Regions from separate parts of the Sporomusa rhizae genome, predicted to be linked through region 2. Evidence: riboswitches for the same ligand, from Rfam matches in the RefSeq annotation. Region 2 holds a riboswitch; the other holds the start of a gene.
The links. Region 2 has a riboswitch for cyclic di-AMP ahead of SRRS_RS10845 (C40 family peptidase). Riboswitches for the same ligand answer to the same signal wherever they lie in the genome.

Region 1 (7,862 bases), 280 kb from region 2:
TTGAGAGATAGGAAGGTACTAGATGAATAAGTTACTAGGTTGGCTCGCAATTATTGCACTTATCGGATTAACGTATATGTGGCAGCCGGAATTTTTCCACCACGCTTATGGTATTATTGAAAGAGGCGACATTGCCGCCTTGGCAGAATATTTAAGATCTTTCGGACCTAGCGCCGTCATGATAACAATTGTTCTATTTGTTATCATGACTTTTACAATTGTTTTTCCATTTATGATTTTATCAGGTGCTGCCGGCATCGTCTTTGGACTATTTTGGGGTACAATAATCTCTTGGATCGGTGAAGTGATTGGTGCCTTATTTATGTTCGTTTTCGCCCGCTATTTTTTCCGTCACGCCGTCGAGGGCTGGATAGCGAAAAGTCGTTATCTTAAGCAAGTAGATGACTATAGTGCCGCCAATGGATTTAAAGCACTTTTGCTAGCCAGACTCTTACCCTTGGCACCATCCGGTATTATAACTGCCGTTGCTGCGATTAGCCGTATCTCTTTCAAAGACTTTTTTCTGGCAACCATCATCGGTAAGCTACCGCCGGTAGTTGTTAAGGTATTACTGGGACACGATATTGTTTTTGCCGGTGAAAATTTAGGTCGGCTAATTTTTATTATCCTGCTGGTTATCGTTATTTATGGCGTTCTCTGGTGGCAAAAAAGAAATAAAAAAACCGAACTTTGAAATTTTTGTGTAGGGAACTAACGGCACTTTATAAAAAAACGAAACTACTTACCATCAGTAAAAAGTTGGTATTCGGTAGTTTCATTTTTATTTCGTTTTTTAGGAATTATAGCAATAAATCATTTTTGCCCGCCTCTGCTTCTCGGAATCAACCTGCAAAGTTCTTCACATATCAAATCGACCATATCCCTGCGTATTTTTGCATATTCCGATAAAGCGGTGCGATCCACCTCACCCGGCAGCCATTTCTGAGGAATTTCCTGTATGATACCGTCAATTTGCTCATTACTAATCTTTCTTACTATATTGACATATGGTACAAAATCCTGAAAAAAAAGAATATTGTTTAGCAATTTTCTATAGTATCGAAAATAATATGTTATTATTTTTGTACCCAGTTTCTGTAGCGAGTCAATCGTCCAGCGACTGGATCTAAATAAATGCGAATTATCGATTGCATAGATTTTGTACTGCTCATTCTCAAGACGGAGAAGTAAGTTTTTATGATTTTTTGCCCGATCCGCATTGTGAAACATATGGTCAAACAACACAACGCCAGCCATGTCTTTGACATTAATAGCCTTATATAGTTTCTCTTTTCTTACGTATTCCGTATTTTCAATGTAGCGCGAGGCAAAATGCAGTCCTGGTTCCAAACCTAACTCAAGAAGATATGAATTATTATTCAATATTTTTTCATCAATGCTAATGATATCACTCGCCGGAAAACACAACCCCATTATCGCACCAAACTTTGCTGCAAAAAATTCGCTTACCAAAACCCTGGAGCCAAGCCGGTTGTTTTGGAATTTTACTACATAGACGTTTTCATCTTGAGCACGAAAAAACTGCGGCACAGTAACCCCGACGCCTACTTTCCCCAAATATGCTGCCGCCATTAGCATACTGTCAATCCCTCCTAACGCAGTCAAAAAAAATACGGCTTGTGCCCAGCATCAGCGAGAGCAGCAGAAACCGCTGTTACTCTATCCGAATAAAATATATTTTTATCCGGAAAAAATATATTTTCATTATTTACTGTGACAATAGAACTCTCTTGATAAAAAGACTCGGTAAAAAAATTCACCGAGTCTTTTACCCTGGCATTAGCATTAATTTAATTGATATTTTCACTCGTACCCAAAAATCGTCAGCTTTAGCAACATTCAGCTGATCTGGACACTGACGTTAAAGCTTCAAGATTTACTACAGCTGTACTTACCGTATTATCAGATATTCCCGAAGAATTACCTGGGCCGAATATCTCATTAACCGATATAAAGGCCAGCTCATCATCGACATTTCCAAGTATACCCTCAAATATAAAGCCACCAAGAGTCGTAACTACTACGTTATCACCAATCATACGTCTTAGTATGCAAATCAGTTCATGGCTCTCTTGGCGCTCACTTGTTTCGGTTATTTGCTGCGATACCTCAGTCCTCATAGAGTGAGCCGAATCACAATCCTCTGATGATGTAAATGGATTAGCTCTTATCCCAGTAGCTTTGGCAACAATTTGCCACAAATCAACTTGTAAGAATCTTACCTCTACGACTTCTCCACCGGGAGAAAGAATTTCTACGTTCGATTGAGCCTCAATAGCTGGCGATAAAAAAGCTATACGGCAGTCCTCAACCTTTTGTAAATTACCAAAATATGTCATACCGTCGAAGCCAAATAACAATACATCTGTGTTTAACTCGCGATCGAGTTCCCTAATCAAGCATTCGTTGCGGAGTTCTCTGAAGATACTCACAAGTATAGACCTCCTTCAATATCTAATAAGCAATATACTACTATACTTTATGAGTAATAGAATCAATTTGTTACTTTCGCATCATTATAAAAAACAAATAGTTATATATTTACGTCAGATTAACTATGCACAATTTGTAATTTTGAAGGTATATGTTTTTTAACCATCTCCGGCTTATGGGATCCGTATTAGTTTCATCAATGAGAGGCCCGGCTTTGTGATAAGGTAACGACCGGATTTTGGCCCAATGTGTGGCAGGAAATAAGCACTAACAGAGGTATTGGCGGAGATTTCTTACCTACCGGTACTGGCTACGACGTAAACCAAAAGCAGGATTAGGCAAATTTATATGCTGTTCCTAGCAACCGGCAAATCAAAAAAGAGTCAATCACGGTTGCAACGCGACTAACATTTTATAAGTTTGACAAAAACTTCGCTTACTTTTAATAAAATTGCGGCCTGATATTGTTTTTACAATCTATGAAATTTTTAACTGCTGCTACCAAATTTAAGCAGGGGATATATTATCTAGCACGAAAAATACTAATAATAGATTTTGGAGGTGTAGCAAATGCCAATTGTACAAATTGACCTGCTCGAAGGCCGTTCTCAAGAACAAAAGCAGGAAATGGTCAAAAGAGTGACTGAAGTAATTGTCGAAACTGCAAAATGTCCACCTGAAGCCGTAACTATCATCGTACGTGAATCTCCTGTCGCTAAGGCTGGTGTATTTTTGTCTAGCAAGAAATAATTTGTCAGGCCATTTCGCAGAGCGAAATGGCCTGATTATTAGAAAGGTAGTGCTTAACGTATGAACCCTATACAATTTGCACTTGAAATTGAAACTGCTATAAGCAGTGAAATAGCGTCATTAGCAGATATCGTTACCGAAAATTTGCCGTTTATTACTCTCCTTGAGCAATTCCAAGATGGCTTTTTACAACTTTTATTCGCAGCAGAGGCAACTAACATCGACATCGCTCACTATCCTAATGTAGATGAAACTAAATTGCTCGGCTTGGACACAGCCTGGCAAGAGGCTATTAACCCGAGTAAAATAAATACTAATATTAAGGTATTAACAAAGCTTTGGGCAGTCTACACTGCTATAGACAAATCAGTGCAGTTTTACCATCAAGCAGCACTCAATAATGCCCACCCCCAAACCCGGATATTTTTTAGTTCTCTCAGCCACGTAAAAAAGATCTTACAGAGAAGAGTGAATGGCATTATCCAAGTGTACGACAACCATTACTGGGGCGAGCTTGGGTTTGCACCATTTATGCTGGGCAAAAACTAGCCATCCCGAAAAGAGACTCCAAACCCATTTTGCGGGTAGGTAAACCCAATATTATTAAAAATTGGCAGACTGCACTGCATACTGCTTGTAATAGACTAAGATGGGACTATCTGAATGGTAGTCCCATTTTACTGTCAGTATCCTAATTGTCTACAAATGATATACTGATAGATTGGCCGGTTATTCTGTAAGGCTTTTTTGTCGCATACCAATGCTTTAACATATAATTCCTAAGTTTTGTTTACGCGTAATAAAAATTTATATTATATAAGGTAGCATATAGGAGCATACCAAAGAATAAGCTTGTCTAATAATAAGTGTTTTCTAATAACTACTTCATATATTGTTTGCCCTTTATAAATATATCGTGTAATATATACGACAAGCCGAATTTCCTAATAAAAAAGGAAAACGGGGGAACCATTTCTGGGGTGAATCCGCATAATGCGGTAGGGATTTCCCTTTGTCCCGAACCCGTCAGCTAACCTCGTAGGCTTTTAGAAAGGGGTGTTTTTAATGAAAAACATCAAAAAAATTATTAGTTCCGCCATTGCTATGGCATTCCTAGGTGCTACATTCTGGACACCATTAGCCTTAGCTGCATTAGGAGATCAAGCACTTAAATCAGGAATGACAGGTCAAACAGTAGAAGAGCTGCAGTCTAGACTTATCGAATTGGGTTATGATAGCATCTCAGTTGATGGGGTTTTTGGCGAAACTACTGAGCAATCGGTAATCGACTATCAAAATAAGAAAAACCTTGCCGCTGACGGAGTTGTCGGCCAGGAAACTGTTCAAGTCATGCAAGACAGTCGTATGCCAGAGGTATCAAGAAGTAACGCTCCAGGACGCTATAAAGCTGTTCTGGATATAAAGGCTACTGCTTATGCCGCCGGTCCGCATGATAACGGCCAATGGGGCAACATGACGTATATGGGTACCATGGTACGCCCAGGTGTAATTGCCGTTGATCCACAAGTAATTCCACTTGGTTCTCGCTTATATATTGAATTTGCCGACGGAAAAGGTATGTATGGAGTAGCTGAAGATACCGGAGGCGCAATCAAGGGAAACCGTATCGATATTGCCATGCAGTCAGTAGCAGTGGCTTATGATTTCGGTATTCAAAATGTAAAAGTATATGTTCTTAGTTAATGATAAGCCTGGCATTATTTTGCCAGGCTGAATTATTTTTTTTTATTATTACATAAAAAGAGGTAGATTTGGCTAGTTTATTTGTGTTATTATATTGGGAAATACCTATTACGATGATGTTCACTGAAAGGAGTTTCAACTGATGTTTGACAACAAATTTGGCCCCGAAGGTTTAACTTTTGATGATGTACTACTTGTACCCGCAAAATCAGAAGTTCTGCCGAGAGAAGTAGAAGTATCCACTTACTTGACAAAAAACATTAAGCTTAATATGCCTATTATCAGTTCTGGCATGGATACCGTTACGGAAGCCCGTATGGCAATTGCCATGGCACGTGAAGGTGGCATAGGGGTAATACATAAAAATATGCCGATTGCTCGTCAAGCAAATGAAATTGATAAAGTCAAACGCTCTGAGCATGGAATTATTGTTGACCCAATATTTTTATCTCCCAGTAATACACTGCAAGATGCCCATAACCTTATGGAAAAATATCATATTTCCGGTGTTCCGGTAACTAATGCTGGCAAACTTGTCGGTATTCTTACAAACCGGGATTTGCGTTTTGAAACCGATTTAAGCCGTAAAATTTCTGATTGCATGACCAGAGAACACCTAATCACTGCCCATGTTGGCACTTCATTAGAAGAAGCCAAAGAAATTTTACGTGAGCATCGCATCGAGAAGCTGCCCTTGCTTGATTCCGAAGGAAACTTAAAAGGACTTATTACAATAAAAGATATTGAAAAAGCCCAAAAGTACCCGAATTCAGCCAAAGATCCTAAAGGTCGCTTATTAGTAGCCGCCGCTATTGGTGTTGGTTCTGATATGATGGAGCGTGTTGAAGCTATTGTTGCAGCCAAAGTAGATGTTCTCGTTGTAGATACCGCCCACGGCCATTCACGAGGGGTACTTGAAGCGGTTAGAACCATCAAGAATACATTCCCGCATGTTGACCTAATTGCCGGAAACGTAGCCACAGCTGAGGCTACCCGTGATTTAATTGAGGCAGGGGCAGATGCTGTGAAAGTAGGAATTGGGCCAGGTTCTATATGCACCACCCGTGTTATCGCCGGCATTGGTGTGCCGCAAATTACAGCAATCTACAATTGTTCCAGAGCTGCTCGTGAGTATAATGTCCCCATTATTGCTGACGGTGGTATTAAATACTCTGGAGACGTTGCCAAAGCTATCGCGGCCGGAGCTCAAGTGGTAATGATAGGCAACCTTCTCGCAGGTACTGAAGAAAGTCCTGGCGAAACCATTATTTATCAAGGCCGCAGCTATAAAGTATACCGTGGCATGGGATCACTGGGGGCCATGGCAGAAGGCAGTAAAGACCGTTACTTCCAAGAAAACATGGACAAACTTGTGCCCGAGGGAATTGAAGGCAGGGTACCGTATAAAGGCTCCGTTGCCGATACAGTATTCCAATTGCTTGGTGGTCTGCGTGCCGGAATGGGATACTGCGGTGTTCGCAATATCCAAGAATTAATTAGCAAAACCCAGTTTATCCGCATCACCGGTGCCGGCCTAAAAGAAAGCCATCCTCACGATATCAGCATTACAAAAGAATCTCCTAATTATAGTTTATAAAAAACTTACGGCTTATACTGAACCCATAAGAAAGAGGAAGCCGTTATTACCTAATCCACGTGAAAGTCAACCTTTCAGAGCAGGATAAAAAAATGCTTTGGACAATAGTCCAAAGCATTTTTTATATCAATAAATTACCATGGTGCTGGAGTCTCAAAGTTGACTACACGGAATTCAAATTTACGCTCTTTATAGTATTTAATAATATCCGTCAGCGCCTTCACTGTTTCCGCATGACCCCGCCCATCATGCATTAGTACAATAGCATGACTCCACAAGTTTTTATTTTCCATTTGGGAAACGATATTATTTAAAATACGATTGGCTTTAGCACTAGAAGCATCGCCGGAACTTATATTCCAGCCTACTTCAATATAGCCTAGTTTATTTAAAGCTCCCCAGTACTCTTTGGTAAAACTACCCGCCGACCCTCCGGGGGCTCGTGATATGCGGGGACGAACGCCGATTGCTTTTTTAATAACATCATCGGTATGACGCAATTGAGCAATATAACTGTTGGCCGATTGATATAAATCACGGTAAACATGATTATAGGAGTGATTTCCGATGGCATGTCCTTCTTGATAAATTCGACGCAAAATATCTGGATACTTTTCTGCCTCGTTGCCCACAACGAAGAAAGTAGCTTTAATACTATTACTTTTAAGGATGTCTAGAATTACCGGTGTGTTTTCAGGATCTGGTCCATCATCAAACGTAAGATAAACAACTTTTTCGCCGTAATATTGGCTTACTTTAGGAACTTCTAACACTAAGCCCCTTGCTTGGCGTTCTTCTACCGTAAAAACGTCGTAAACCGGTTTAGCAGCTGTTGGCGGATTGTCGGGGTTTTCATTTATATAGTAAGCGTCAACATTCTGGTTCGGAGAAGTATTGATGGCAGTTGATTGAGAAGGTGCTTGCTCTAAAGGCAAACCAATTACTGAAGCCGACGAATTAAAATCGGCAAATGCTAACAAAGCTAACGGTGACGAAACTAATAACAGTAAACATATTGCACTCAGTCCGCAAACTGTATGAAAAAATCTTGACGTATTATTCATTATACGCTCCTATTTTGAAATAGTTTGATAAACTGTGTCTAAAATTCGTATATTCTCCAACAGGAATGCCTATTCCTGCATGTAAAAATCATGCAGCTTGGAGATACTATTTCTAAGAGGAGTGTGTAAATAATGCCTAATAATACGAAAAAAGTTATAGCTTGTACAGTTTTATTAGTAATGTTAACTAATATTGGATATGCATTTTTAGGTTTGCCGGAAACTAAAAGTCTTGAAAATCTCAATTTGGTTTCCGCGACTCAGGTATATGATATAAACGGCCAGCTAATCTC
Region 2 (7,862 bases):
GATAAACACTAGCCAAGACTTTAATTTTAGGTTGCTGTGGAGAATTATCGCCCGGTGCAACAGTTTTTTGACCGCAGCCTGCAATCAAGGTAAGCCCGGCAATAAGCAGTACAGTTAAAAATACTTTTACTCTCATCATACACCTCTCATTTTATTAATAGGAATATTCTTATTAAATGGTAGCAGTTGTTTGTTTTTTTGTCAATAAATCCCACGAAGTTAATAGGATTATTCTTAATAAAAGTAAAATAATTAGCGGCAAAAATATTGCCGCTAAAATTATTGCCACTATTTTACTCATTTATACCAAAATCAGCTTCACTATATTTGACGACCCGAGCATATAACCCACCTTTACTAAGTAATTCCTGGTGAGTACCTGTCTCAACAATTCTGCCACCAGCTAAATATATTACCTGATCGGAAGCCATGATTGTTGACATCCTATGGGTAATTATAAAAGTTGTTCGTCCCATACTGGCTTGCCGAATAGCTGCCATAACCTGCTTCTCCGTATGAGCGTCCAAAGCAGCTGTCGGTTCATCTAGCAGTAAAATAGATGGTTCCGCAATGATCGCGCGGGCGATCGCAATCCGTTGCCGCTGGCCACCTGACAAATTTCCGCCTAATTCACCGACAACAGTATTATAGCCTTGTGGTAGCTCCATAATGAACGCATGAGCATTGGCCTTGCGAGCCGCCTGTTCAATTTGGCTTGAAGTAGCAGCAAGGTTGCCAAAGCGGATGTTTTCCAAAATAGTTGTATTAAATAAGACAGGCTCTTGCTGAATAAAGCCTATATGTTGCCGCAAATCCTTAATTTTTATGTCTTTAATATTTACGCCATCTAAATAAATAGCTCCCTGAGTGGGATCATAAAATCGTAAAAGCAGATTTGCAAATGAAGATTTACCAGCACCACTTGGCCCTACAATTGCAATAATCTCCCCAGGTTTAGCCGAAATGCTGATTGCTTCCAATACAGGCTTACCTGTTCGGTAAGCAAACGACACATCTTTAAATTCGACAACCCCCTGTGCTTTAGACATATCCAGATAACCATCGGCAACAGATGGAGTTTGTTCATTAAGCAAATTGTTAATACGATTCCAAGCTACTATTCCAAACTTTAAAAATGTCATCGCCTGACTGATCTTACGAACAGGCATAGGGACATTGATAATATAAACTAAAAAAGCAAACATCCCGCCGATACTCAAATCGCCATTAATAACTTCCCGCCCGCCATACCAAACAATTATCGTCAAACCAATAGCAGCAAGGAATTCTACCAAGGGAACAAGTATCGCGCTCAAACGCTGGGCTTTCAGCAAATCCCCCGCAGCCTGTTGAATTTTGTCACTAAATTTTCGATACTCATAATCTTCACGAACATAACTTTGCACAATCATTACCGATACCAAAGATTGTTGAATAATTGACGTTACCTTAGCCAAAGTATGTTCAACAAGCGCCCCCATCCTGCCAATTTTACTATTAAAAAAGCTGATAGCGACAATAATAAAAGGCAAGGTTGCGAATGTTACCATGGCCAATTTCCAATCAAAATAAATCATAATTGCCATGATGGCCAGTAGGTTTAGCGACTCGACAATGATATCCGGTATACCCACAGTTACCGCCTGTTGAATCAACAACAAGTCATTAGTAAACAATGAAATCAAATCACCGGAGGGCATTTTCATAAAATAAGCATAGTCGAGTGACTGTAATTTGGTGAACATGTCTTCCCGTAGCTTAGCCAACATCTGGTTACCAGCCTTAGCCATACGGTAACCGTAGAAATAGGAAAATAAGCCGCGGATTAGATACAATATTACTATCCCGGCAATAATAATATGCAAAAATGTGATGTTGCCGCCAGACAGCGCATCATCAATTAGCAGCTTTACGACTAACGGCGCTGCTAAGCCAGCTATACTTGCAATGATAAAACACACTATCGCCGTCGTGGCCTGCAGCCAGTAGGGCATTATAAATTTGCGCCAGTAAAAAGTAAACATAATAAATTCTCCACCATAATAACACTTAACTTACATAGTATGTACCAATTACTTTATTTAAATACCAGCATTTTTTAAAAAATCCTGCCAAACATACCCCTAATCAAAAAAATAAAAATGGGAAGGCTGACAACGCCTTCCCTTTTGTTCCTTTACATCACACGACGGGCGCCAACGTAACGCGGACCCCAATAGCTACTGTTCATACTGTCAATAGCTACACCGCGGCTGGACGTAGCACTGATAAATCTACCATCACCAAGGTAGATACCGCTGTGAGATGCTCCTGAAGCATAAGTGCTAAAAAACACTAAATCTCCAGGCTGGAGACGATTGTAAGATACATATCGTCCGACTTCAAACTGCTCATCAGCCATACGCGGCAGGTAAATACCACTCTGAGCAAATACATAACGGGTAAAGCCGGAACAGTCAAAACCACCGGGACTCGTCCCACCGAATACATAAGGTACACCAGTGTAGCGCATGGAAGTCTGAACAACACGCCGTATCGAAGCCGTTGAAGAATCACGGCTGACCGGAATATCCCTTCCCATTAGAGCACGATAAGTTTGCGCCCCTACTACACCATCAGCGTCTAGACCACGAGCCGCCTGAAAAGCCTTAACAGCACTAGCTGTTAATTCGCCAAAATCACCATCAGCTGATCCTGCGTTAAAGCCTAGACTATTTAGCTGGGCTTGAATGGCGACTACATCGGCTCCCTGGTCACCGACCTCATATGTACCGGAAGCATGGGCAAAAGTAGCGGTCCCAAAAAAGAGACAAAAAGCGACAACAAACCCGAAAAACTTTCCCAATACATTTCTCCTCTCGCTGGCCTCCGAGGTTAGCTGACGGGTTAGGGTTGCAGGCACCCTACGTAAGAAGCATAACACTTCTTACGTTTCACCCCATAAAATGGTTCCCCCGTTCCTGAGCTGGATTCGGCTTTCTACAATGCTCTTTATTCTTATATTCGTCTAAAAACTAAAAATTCCTGCCCAAAATCGTGTTTTTTTTACATTTATTAGGGTAATTGTTTTTATTAGCAAAGAATTTTCATTGATTATGTTTTTCTGTCTGCTGACCAAGTTCAGCGCGCAGCCAATATAAAGGACGTTGTTTTACTTCTTCAAATATTCTTCCGACATATTCGCCAATAATGCCGATTCCTGCTAATTGCAGTCCGCCTAAAAGCGAAATACTGGCAGTTATTGTTGCCCAGCCAGGAACAGCTTCGTCGGTAAACAATCTAATATATATTACATGCAATGTCAGAACGATACTGCCGAGTCCTAACGCTATACCTATGTAAAACGCAAATCTAAGCGGCGTTTTTGAATAGGCCGTAATACCATCTAAAGCAAAGTGCAGCATCTTTCGTAAGGAAAATTTAGATTTTCCGGCAAATCGCTTGGGAGCAACAAATTCGATATACGTTTGGCGATACCCGATTGCACTAATCATGCCCCTAATAAACCTTGCACGTTCCCGGAACCGCCGGAAGCTTTTCACCACCTGTTTATCAAGCAGTCTAAAGTCAGAACCGCCCTCAGTAACCCGTATATTTGACACCGCATTCATTAGTTTATAGAACATACCTGAGGTAAAGCTCTTAAACCAAGATACCCCTTCTGTATTAACCCGTATTGTTTGGACTACCTGAAAGCCATTATTCCATTGGGCAAGTAATTGCGGTAACATTTCGGGCGGATGCTGCATATCGCCATCCATAGTAATTACTGCATCCCCATCGGCATGGTCTAAGCCACAGGACAAAGCCACTTGATGACCGAAGTTTCGAGCTAAAATCAAGGCCCTCACCCGGTTATCAGAATTTACTAACCGTTCAAGGATAAGAGGAGTAGCATCACTCGATCCGTCATCGATGAAGATAAGCTCAAAATAATAAGGCTGCTGCTCCATATGTTTAATAACTTCCTGATAAAAGTTGTCGATATTATCTTGTTCATTAAATACTGGTACAACAATAGAAATTAGTTTTTTAGGTAACGGCATACCGCTCCCCCTCCTTGTCACCAATATATTATTACATCACCTGCCCATAATTGCAATTAAATCTTTAGCCAAGATTTAATACATTTAGCACCCAAACCGTCCTTGGCCAGTTAGCAGGATATCTCCTATAAACCGCGAAATTATTTTAGGAAAGGAGTGTCTGCCTTGGATAAACTAGAAGCTAAAATCCGCGCCGGTATCCGGCTTACCCGTAACGACGGCTTAACTTTACTTGCTTCTAATGACATAGGTTGGCTTGGATATCTCGCCGATATAGCAAGACAGCGTATCAGTGGCAATTATGTCTATTTTAATGTTAACCGCCATATAAATTTGACTAATGTTTGCACTGCCAAATGTAAGTTTTGTGCATTTGGTTGTGATAGCGACAGTGCTCATGCTTATGCCATGACCAAAGAACAGGTGTTAACTGTAGCGGCAAAGGCAGCTGAAGACAAACGTCTTGCCGAACTTCACATAGTTAGCGGCTTGCACCCTGACTGGCCTTTTGAATACTATGTGGATATAATTAGCGCCCTGCATACTGCTTTACCGCATATTCATCTTAAGGCATTTACTTGTGTTGAGATATGCTATTTCGCTAAGATTTCCGGTCAAAGCATAACCGGTGTACTCCAGAGGCTTAAGGCGGCTGGCTTAGGTTCTATGCCTGGCGGCGGTGCCGAAATTCTTAGTGATAGAGTACGCCGGGAAGTATGTCCCAATAAAGCTAGTGCCGCTGAATGGCTTGATGCGGCTCGCGTTGCACATAAGCTAGACATCCGCACGAACGCTAGTATACTGTACGGCCATATTGAAACACCAGAGGAAAGAATTGATCATCTACTCGCTCTTCGCACTCTGCAAGACGAAACAAAAGGCTTCCAAACCTTTATCGGACTTCCCTTTCATCCTGCTAACACCAGATTGTCTGAATCAATTAGCCGGGTTCCGGCTTGGGAAGATCTAAAAATGGTAGCAATCGCTAGATTAATGCTGGATAATTTTAATAATATCAAAGCATATTGGGTTATGTTAAACCCTCAGATTGCTCAACTTGCCCTTGGTTTTGGTGCTAACGACATCGACGGCACTGTCAGCGAAGAAAAAATCAGCCACGCAGCCGGAGCTAAAACCAGCCAGCTCTTAAGTACCGAAACAATCTTGACCTTAATTCGTCAGGCCGGACGTATACCTGTTGAGCGCGATTCACTATATAATATTATTAACATTTATGAGTAGTATTTATTAATAACTAAAGCCTGCATTGTCAATGAACAATGCAGGCTTTAGTACGTTTAACTTGTTTTATTACCTAATATCCTGCCGCAAAATAACAGCATCATGCAAATAAACATGTTTAATCTCTTGCTGCCTAACATCAGTATTCCAGAGAATCAATACCCGAACACACAAGGGAAGTGCTTCTGGGCATTCTATTTCTTGTGTCCCGAATAAGGGTACCTGGACCCACCCTAACCTTCTTGCACCGGCAGCGGGAAAAGTGGCATTTAGGTCAGGTGTCGAACTAAATATCACCGCACCAATATCTTCGATATCTATTGTGTTCTCACTCGTCATTGCCGTAAGAAGCTCGGCCACGCGTTCAAATATTTCTTCACGGTTATTGGCTGTAACGGTTGTCGCGCCACGAACACCACGCAACATCTAATGACCACTCCTAGAAAGTATTAGCAAAAGCTTCTGGTAAACATTATACGCGAAAAACCGCGAATTTCCTATAATTATTTAGTTGGTTATTTCAATATGCTTTTATGGTTTGTTGCAACGGCAGGAATTACATATGTGGCATTTCCACCAACCACACTCAGGACATACACTATTCGACTGATTAAGTTCAACATATTGCCCTTGTTCATACTCTTTCCAACAGAAAATTGATCCCGCTACTTTCTTTAATTTAACAGCCCTAGTATCTACCCATAGCTTTTGGTCAAAGACAGTAATTAATAATTCCTGACATTTTTTTTCGGGGTTATAACGATGATCTTCGGCAGGAAATACCTCCGGTTCATCTTTTAGGGTCAGAATAACATACAGGACACTGTACTTCACAGCCCCACCTCCGCATTTACCCGTTGACTAAACTTCAGATTGGCTAACTCCGACTTCCCTCCAAAGTTAAGTCTACTTCGTAATACCTATGTCTGCGGCAAGCGGTTTATACCCCCATGAACGTAAAACTTCAAGAGTCTTGTTCACAACTTTAAAAGTACATGGTTTTACTGCTTCACTAAGCTCAAGTCCAACATCAATGACAGCAGGTTGGACACCTAAGACGACAACCTCCTGTATCGGCTGCCCCACTAGTTCAATTGCAGTTAAAACATCCTGTATACCTATTTCATGCATTGATACCTTATGTTTAAAATAAGTTTTAACTTCTTCATTAGCAAAATGATAAAAATCTCCCGCACTGCCGCCGCCGTTTACAGCATCAATGATAAGCAGCCGGGTTGCTCCTGTAATAAATCGAAGCAATTCCATTCCCAGCGTGCCGCCATCCAAAATTTCAACGTTGTCCGGGAACGTATAGCGTCGGGCGAGCTCTTCTACCACCCGGACGCCAAAACCTTCATCTTGCATTAAGATATTACCGACACCTAAGACAACAACTTTATCCACTATCGCAGCTCCTGTTTTGCCGTACTTTTAGGACTCACTATGTCCCCCAAATCTTCGGGTTCTTCCTCCATATATTTGACTCCAGAGAACATAGAAGAAATTTCGCCGCCTTTTTCTACAAAGTCAGCTCTGATTGCCATATAAACATGCACAATGACAAATAGCATAATAAACCAAGCAACAAAGTGATGGATGATATGTACAACATATTCATTTACCAACCAGTTGTTGAACGGCCCAAAGACCTTGGCCAAAAAACGATTTGGCTCAATCATGTAATACATAGCAAACCCGGTTATTATCATAATGATAAACATTAAATAAACAGACAAATACCCCGACCTAGCCAACGAGTTTCTCAAATATGGTCGATGCGCTCCGCGCATAAACATATAATGCATTTGCGTATCCATTATTCCTGTCCAGTACAGTTTTGTCCAGGGCCTGGGCAATAACCTGTCACCAGGATTGATGATAAAACCATATATTCGGGGAATAAAAGAAGCAACAAGCACATATCCGGCTATAAAATGAATATATCTTATCACTTCCATTGACATTACGTTATTGACAGCAAAAGTAGGATCAATACCTTGGGTTCCCAGAAAAAATGGATTGCCAATATATAGCCCGGTAAAAAACAGGATAAACGTGCATATTACCATAATCCAATGGAAAATACGCAACCATGGGCTAAAAAGATAATATGATTTCATGGCTCCCTGACGCATACCAGTCATCCTCCTTTTGCAGGTTACAAATACGGATCTGTACGAACAACAGACAACTCCTTACCCTGACCGTCATACAGGTGAGTTGCACAAGCCAAACACGGATCAAAAGAGTGTACCACCCGTAGGATTTCCAGAGGCTTTTCAGCAATTTTTACTTTAGTTTCAATCATGCTGGATTCATAGGCACCATAACCGGCATTGGTATCACGAGGACAAGCATTCCACGTAGACGGAACTATCGCTTGATAGTTGTCGATTTTGCCATTCTTTATTGTTACCCAGTGGCTAAGACCGCCCCGTGGAGCCTCATGCAGACCGACCCCTCTGGCTTCTTTTGGCCAGTTTGCTTGATCCCAGGTATTTGTATTGGCTACTGTCGTATCCCCAGCTTTAATGTTATTTATTAGCTTATCCAGAAAATATTTATTAATATAAG

Region 1: linked by a shared signal. The riboswitch ahead of SRRS_RS12305 (peptidoglycan-binding protein) and the one ahead of SRRS_RS10845 (C40 family peptidase) in region 2 are both predicted to bind cyclic di-AMP.

Annotation. Positions count from the first base shown of each region.
Region 1 covers NZ_CP156925.1:2,643,590-2,651,451, reverse strand. Annotated here, with positions in the region: gene SRRS_RS12330 (TVP38/TMEM64 family protein) at 23-694, shown strand; gene SRRS_RS12325 (HipA family kinase) at 814-1,599, opposite strand; gene SRRS_RS12320 (hypothetical protein) at 1,851-2,453, opposite strand; gene SRRS_RS12315 (2-hydroxymuconate tautomerase) at 3,025-3,204, shown strand; gene SRRS_RS12310 (hypothetical protein) at 3,265-3,753, shown strand; cyclic di-AMP (ydaO/yuaA leader) riboswitch at 4,128-4,265, shown strand; gene SRRS_RS12305 (peptidoglycan-binding protein) at 4,270-4,908, shown strand; gene guaB (IMP dehydrogenase) at 5,051-6,505, shown strand; gene SRRS_RS12295 (polysaccharide deacetylase family protein) at 6,640-7,569, opposite strand; gene SRRS_RS12290 (transglycosylase domain-containing protein) at 7,702-7,862, shown strand, end outside.
Region 2 covers NZ_CP156925.1:2,366,654-2,374,515, reverse strand. Annotated here, with positions in the region: gene SRRS_RS10855 (metal ABC transporter solute-binding protein, Zn/Mn family) at 1-139, opposite strand, end outside; gene SRRS_RS10850 (ABC transporter ATP-binding protein) at 294-2,024, opposite strand; gene SRRS_RS10845 (C40 family peptidase) at 2,177-2,845, opposite strand; cyclic di-AMP (ydaO/yuaA leader) riboswitch at 2,849-2,987, opposite strand; gene SRRS_RS10840 (glycosyltransferase family 2 protein) at 3,087-4,046, opposite strand; gene mqnE (aminofutalosine synthase MqnE) at 4,212-5,288, shown strand; gene aroH (chorismate mutase) at 5,358-5,714, opposite strand; gene SRRS_RS10825 (hypothetical protein) at 5,820-6,122, opposite strand; gene SRRS_RS10820 (HyaD/HybD family hydrogenase maturation endopeptidase) at 6,195-6,692, opposite strand; gene cybH (Ni/Fe-hydrogenase, b-type cytochrome subunit) at 6,692-7,423, opposite strand; gene SRRS_RS10810 (nickel-dependent hydrogenase large subunit) at 7,447-7,862, opposite strand, start outside.